2 regions of the Bacillus sp. z14 (2026) genome follow, and region 1 is predicted to be linked to the other one. Evidence: predicted binding sites of a transcription regulator. Region 1 holds the regulator's gene; the other holds the start of a gene.
The links. Region 1 encodes LexA, which represses DNA repair genes until DNA is damaged. Its sites were predicted from a motif close to CGAACATATGTTCG; they were not measured.
Positions count from the first base shown of each region.

Region 2: recA (recombinase RecA) is a predicted target of LexA. The motif match lies at 1,599-1,612, and genes of this name have one in related genera.

Region 1 covers NZ_JBZFQK010000009.1:18,938-22,477, forward strand. The annotation lists gene AC4G3O_RS17940 (YneB family resolvase-like protein) at 1-301, opposite strand, end outside; gene yneA (cell division suppressor protein YneA) at 371-694, opposite strand; gene lexA (transcriptional repressor LexA) at 848-1,474, shown strand; gene AC4G3O_RS17955 (helicase-related protein) at 1,678-3,540, opposite strand, start outside.
Region 2 covers NZ_JBZFQK010000002.1:731,992-735,531, forward strand. The annotation lists gene pgsA (CDP-diacylglycerol--glycerol-3-phosphate 3-phosphatidyltransferase) at 1-162, shown strand, start outside; gene AC4G3O_RS09640 (competence/damage-inducible protein A) at 206-1,453, shown strand; gene recA (recombinase RecA) at 1,712-2,755, shown strand; gene rny (ribonuclease Y) at 3,291-3,540, shown strand, end outside.

The sequences.
Region 1 (3,540 bases):
TATATAATTTAACCCCTTCTTTATAGATGCAATGTAATAGAGCAATCTTGGCATTTCCTCTGCCCAGTCTTGTTTCATCCTGAATCAAGAGACCCTCGATTTCTCTATTTTTCATTTTTTCCAGCAAGATTAGAATGCCTTCTCGTTCTAAATCATATCCACTGGCTTGTTCTTTCTCGATTATTACCACCTCGAACCCCTTTATGGCAGCCAGTCTTGTTAACTCCTGCTCCTGCCTTTCCAGTGATGTTTCCTGTGAACTTTTATCTGTGCTGACTCTGCAATAAATTCCAACCTTCATTTTCTCTCACCATTCTTCTTTACATATAGATAAGGCCGGGAAACATTCCCGACCTTACTGATTATATAGTTATTTATCAGAATCTGCTAAGTGTAGCATTTCTGTATTTTCGTTCATTTTCTTTACAGGAATCACAATCGTTTGCCCTTCCTTTAAATGATTAATGTGCAAGTCATTATGTTCCTGAACCCAAGAGACAAATTCAGTCTGTGTCATTTCGCTGCCGTCAAAACGTTCAGCCATATCCCAAACTGTATCTCCTTTTTTAACCGTGATTTGTTGATAATCGTCTTTTGGTGCTTCAATATTTGTTACTATCATTGTAGTTATTAATAAGAAAAGACCGATAAAAAACAAGATGGAATAATTATAAGAAGTCCATAATTTTTTCATAAATAAACCCCCATCGAATGTATGTTCGTTTAATATAAATCAAGTATAAACCGAACAAACGTTTTGTGTCAATACAAAAAACGAACTTATGTTTGTACTGTTAAACAGGAAATGATATACTAAAAACAAGAAAAGCTAAAAGAGGTGCGGGAGATGACTACTAAATTATCCAAACGGCAACAGGATATTTTGCTATATATTAAAGAAGAAGTAAAAACGAAGGGCTATCCGCCTTCCGTTCGAGAAATTGGCGAAGCAGTCGGACTGGCTTCTAGTTCCACGGTTCATGGTCACTTAGCGCGATTGGAAAGCAAAGGACTCATCAGACGAGATCCTACCAAACCACGTGCTATTGAAATCCTGGATATGGATCCACATGACCATATTCCAAAAACAAATTCAGTTAATGTACCATTAATCGGGAAAGTAACTGCAGGGCAGCCTATTACAGCTATCGAAAATATAGAAGAATACTTCCCTCTGCCTGAGCATATGGCTCCTGCCGATGAAAATGTGTTTATGCTAGAAATTATGGGCGACAGTATGATTGAAGCTGGAATACTTAACGGTGACTATGTAATTGTTCGCCAGCAGCATACAGCAAACAACGGTGAAATTGTCGTAGCCATGACTGAAGATGATGAAGCTACCGTTAAACGTTTCTTTAAAGAAGATACTCATTTCCGTCTGCAGCCTGAAAATTCTATGCTCGAGCCTATCATTCTACAAAATGTCAGCATCCTTGGCAAAGTGATCGGGTTATACAGAAATATTCAATAAGAACGTTGGGACCGGCTTTCAGCCGGTTCTACTTTTGTGTTTAAAATCTATTATCTCTATTTTCTCTATTAAACATATGCATTTAAGATTGGCATATTCCATTTTATAAATAGATTAATACTTTTATTTATCTCGTTGTTTACATAATATTATTATGTGATACAAAAAAGCTTGCAACCATTTTGATTGCAAGCTTGAAGGTCCTATATATCCCATCCTTTGTAATAGTATCTTGATCGTTTACTCTCTTCATAACACGACTGGCAAATAGCAAATGGATAATTCCAGCTTAACGGCTTATTGCATGACCGACACTTTGTTTGATATTTTTTAACCCCTTTTCTTAACTGATTATGTGCATCTGAACTGATTTCTTCTCTTACTCGCTCCCAATAGACCGTTTCACTTCTTCGATCTAATTTATACAAAAACAATAAATGCAATCCTACTGATTTATAAGATAATTCAAGTTCATCCAAGGAATCTTTCTTTATTAAAGGCTCTCTCAATTCTCTTCGATCCACAATGGCTTTCATATTATAGAGCCATTGATTAACGAGGCTCTCCTCATTCGCTGAAAAAGGTAAATGCAGAAAACCGTATAAATCAGTTATCGACATTCGTCCTTCTATTTGTTCATGGCGAATTAAATGATATAAAGCTTTTTCCTGATTAAGCGGTGCTTTTGTTGTTCCGGCAGGATTTTTAAATTCATCCCATAATTCAAAGAATTGATCAAAGCTGGAGTGATAACGTTTAAAGCGTTCAAATACACCCTGTGTAGGAGCTATTGTAAATGTACTGATTGGCCGGTCTTCACCATTCAACAACCTTTTCATTAAACCAATTTGATCAGTAAATGCAACTCTCCCTTCATTATATATACCTTTACGGCCGGCACGTCCTGCTAACTGCTTTACTTCCTGAGAGGTCAATAAACGCCTTCTCGTGCCATCAAATTTATCATTTTCGAGAAAAACGACCCGCCTAATCGGTAGATTGAGCCCCATCCCGATAGCATCTGTAGATACAATCACTCGCGTCTCCCTGTTAATGAACCTCTGAATTTGTTTAGCTCTTGTCTCAGGAGGCATACTTCCATAGATTACACTTACTTTATGGCCGTTTCTCTCCAGCTTTGAAGCGGTTTGAAGCACTTTATTTCGAGAAAATACAATCAAAGCATCCCCTGCCTTGGCATGTTCAATCTTAAAAGGTTTTTTCTCTACAATAAGCGGTATATCCCGTTTGTATTCATGAATTTCTATATCATTTCCCTGAAGCAGATTCAAAATCATCCTTTTAGAGTTGTGACTGCCTATGATGTGAACTTCCCGAGCACGCGCTTTATTAATAGCTCTAAACCAAGAAAACCCACGATCTTTATCTGCGATCATTTGCGCTTCGTCTATAACCATGACATCGAATTCATCTTTCTCGGTAAACATTTCAATTGTGCAGGAATAATGCGTGGCATTTGCAATATCCTTTTCTTCTTCACCTGTCTTTAATGCACAGGCAATCCCGTTGTTTTTAAGCGTTTCATATACTTCAAGTGCCAATAGCCTTAAAGGTGCCAGGTATATACCTGATGCAGCTTCCCTTAATCTATTTAACGCCTGATAGGTTTTACCGGTATTTGTTTCTCCTATATGCAGAATATATTTAGTGTTACTATAAACGGTTGTTTTGTATTCAACTCCAAAAATATCATCCAGTTTCTTTTGTTTTATTTCTTCCTGTTTCCTCAGCTCTTCTAATTTCTGTTCTCTTTTTTCAATTCTCTCTTTGTGCTGAGTATGGTATAACGGCATTTGTATATCAAATTCATCCGGATGGTTTCGAACATCTATAAGGTCCTCAATCAATTCCTGCTCTATTTCACTTTCATATTCCCATTGAAATTCACTAATATTAGCCCCAATCAATTGCCTGATCAGCTTATGATTAATCGACCCTTTAAACAAATGTTCATATTGGTTTATGATCTGATTCGGCAATTCTGATACTATAAATGGGTATATCGTTTCGTAAACAAAGGTATCAATCAGATTTTGATAAATATA
Region 2 (3,540 bases), on a different contig from region 1:
CAAATCATAGCTATAGCTGCATTACTATTGCATAATCTACCATTTGCGTGGATTAATTTCCCGTTTGCTGATATAGCTCTTTACGTAGCCTTATTCTTTACTCTATGGTCTGGCTGGGATTACTTTGCTAAGAATAAACATGCGTTTTTAAATTCTAAATAAGGGTATCATTCTAAATATAACTTGTTAAATGGCGGGTGACAGAATGAATGCAGAATTAATAGCGGTAGGCTCTGAGTTATTACTTGGACAGATTGCAAATACCAATGCTCAGTTTATATCAAAAAGCCTGGCAGAGATAGGTATTAACGTATATTACCATACAGTAGTTGGGGATAATCCTGTACGATTAAAAAAGGCTATTGAAATTGCAGAATCCCGAGCAAATCTCATAATATACACTGGTGGGTTGGGACCAACAAAGGATGATATAACAAAAGAAGTTGTAGCTGCCCATATAGGTAAAACATTAATAACAGACCAAAAAGCTATGGAAAATATTGAAGAATATTTCAAGAAAATAAAACGGGTGATGACAGAAAACAACCGGAAGCAAGCATTGGTTATTGGAGGATCGGAAGTATTCCCTAATCAAAATGGAATGGCTCCCGGAATGGTTGTGTCTCATGGGGATATTCTTCACATTTTATTACCAGGTCCTCCAAGTGAAATGCAGCCAATGCATCAAAATTTTGCAGTTCCTTATCTTTTGAGATTAATGGACAGAGTGGAGCGTATAGATTCCCGAGTCCTCCGTTTCTTTGGTATTGGGGAATCACAGCTTGAAACAGAAATAGAAGATTTACTGGATCAGCAAAGTAATCCGACAATAGCGCCTCTTGCCTCAGATGGAGAGGTAACTCTTCGTATTACAGCTAAACATGAATCTATTGAAGAAGCTGACAAACTATTAAAAGAGACAGAAGAAAAAATTCTTTCGCGTGTGGGAGAATATTTTTACGGATATGATGATGCGACTATTATGACTGAACTTATCAATCTTTTAAAAGAAAATGAGCTTACAATATCGGCAGCAGAAAGCTTAACCGGCGGAATGTTTCAGGAAAAAATGACGGATATACAGGGAGCCGGTTTAATCCTTAAGGGCGGTATTGTTGTTTATACCAATGAAGCAAAGGAAAAGCTTTTGAAGGTCGAACAATCAACCATCGACCAATATGGAGTTGTCAGTGAGCAATGTGCTATGGAAATGGCTGATAATATTAAAGCCATGCTCCAATCTGATATTGGGATTAGTTTTACTGGAGTAGCTGGACCAGATGAATTGGAAGGTCATCCGGTAGGGACTGTTTATATCGGTATAGCCATTTCCGGTCAGAAAACGTACGCAAAGAGATTGGACTTAGGCGGTATGCGTGAGGTTAATCGGGTAAGAAGCATGAAGTATGGCTGTCATTTTCTTATCCGAAAGTTGAGAGAGTTATATGCATAATAGAAAACCCCAACTTATATGGTTGGGGATTTCTATTGTTTATAAAATTGAGATAATTTTAGTTTTACTTTAATTACTGCTAAAAGCATTCTGTTTGCTAGAGAGTTTCTTTAAATTTATTAGCAAAATTACCATTAAAACAATACGAATAAACGTTCGCTTTTTTACTTGTTAAATGGGGACAGATGAGGTATAGTATAAATAAGTTCTAAATTATACATGTAATGTTTTTATATAGATATGGGGAGGAAATAAACTGTGAGTGAACGTCAAGCTGCGCTCGATATGGCGCTAAAACAAATTGAAAAGCAATTTGGTAAAGGTTCAGTAATGAAGCTGGGGGAAAGAGCAGACAGAAAGGTTTCTACCATTCCAAGTGGTTCGCTTGCTCTTGATTCAGCCCTCGGTGTGGGTGGATATCCAAGAGGTAGAATAATTGAGATTTATGGACCGGAGAGTTCCGGTAAAACGACAGTAGCTTTACATGCAATTGCTGAAGTACAGGCACAGGGTGGACAAGCAGCATTTATTGATGCAGAACATGCTTTAGATCCGGCATATGCACAAAAGCTTGGCGTAAATATAGATGAATTATTACTTTCCCAACCAGATACAGGTGAACAGGCATTGGAAATTGCTGAGGCGCTTGTACGAAGTGGTGCAATTGATATTATCGTTGTTGACTCAGTGGCTGCTTTAGTACCAAAAGCTGAGATTGAAGGTGAAATGGGAGATTCTCATATGGGTCTACAAGCCCGTTTAATGTCTCAGGCTCTTCGTAAACTTTCTGGATCCATTAATAAATCTAACACCATAGCAATCTTTATCAACCAAATCCGTGAGAAGATTGGTGTTATGTTTGGTAACCCAGAAACAACTCCAGGTGGTCGTGCTCTTAAGTTCTATTCTACGGTTCGCCTTGAAGTAAGACGTGCAGAACAACTGAAACAGGGAAATGATATTGTAGGGAACAGGACTAAAGTAAAGGTTGTTAAAAATAAAGTGGCTCCACCTTTCAAAGTGGCAGAACTTGATATTATGTATGGTGAGGGTATTTCCAAAGAAGGAGAAATCATCGACATTGGTTCTGAATTGGATATTATTGAAAAGAGTGGGTCTTGGTACTCATATAATGGAGATCGCTTAGGACAGGGAAGAGAGAATGCGAAGCTCTTCTTAAAAGAAAATCCAGATGTTCGGGATGAAATTTCCATTAAAATCCGCTCAGCCTATGGATTAAACGGTGAAGCGAAAGTGGTTGAAGCAGCAGAGGAAATGGATAAATTTGATTTACCTGAATAAGTAGTTTGTAATGGGCAAACCTGATTATGGGTTTGCTCTTTCTATAGGTGGGCCTCAGGGTGTGTTTTATTATAAATTTAGCTGTTTCTGAAGAGAATCATGAAAGAAATAATATTTAGGTAGTATAGTGACTGGCAGAGTATGATCAATCAGTAAGTGTTGTTTGAGAAAAATCTATAACTTTATTAGAAAAGATGCGAAAAACAAATAATTTCTTCGGCTTTTGTACTTTTACTCAACTTAATGGGAAGCGGCTGTCTTAAAGTGGAGAGTATTATTAGAAACTATGACCTAGGTGGATAGGGTCACGAAAATTGTATATCTGTCTGTATTTTCTAAAAACGATTAAAAGAGCGTCAGGACTTGCTCTTGACAACAAATTTTCATAACTTTACAATAGAAATGTATTAATATCTTTTTTTATGACATGCCTAAAAGCGATTGTGCTGTATATTTTTAGATGATGTACATGCCAGAATTGAAAACAATGTAGTAAAAGAGATTAAAAAAGTTAATAGCAAGAGGAGGTGTAATGATGGATCCAATCGCTATCATCTCCATTTTGCTTGGCCTAATTGTTGGTGCAGTTGTTGGCTATTTGTTAAGAAGATCTATAGCTGAATCTAAAATATCCGGCGCAACGAACGCAGCTGAAAAAATTATTGAGGACGCAAAGCGTGAAGCGGACGCCTTGAAAAAGGAATCCCTTCTTGAAGCAAAGGATGAGATTCATAAGCTTCGGACTGATGCTGAAAAGGAAGTTCGTGATCGACGAACTGAATTAC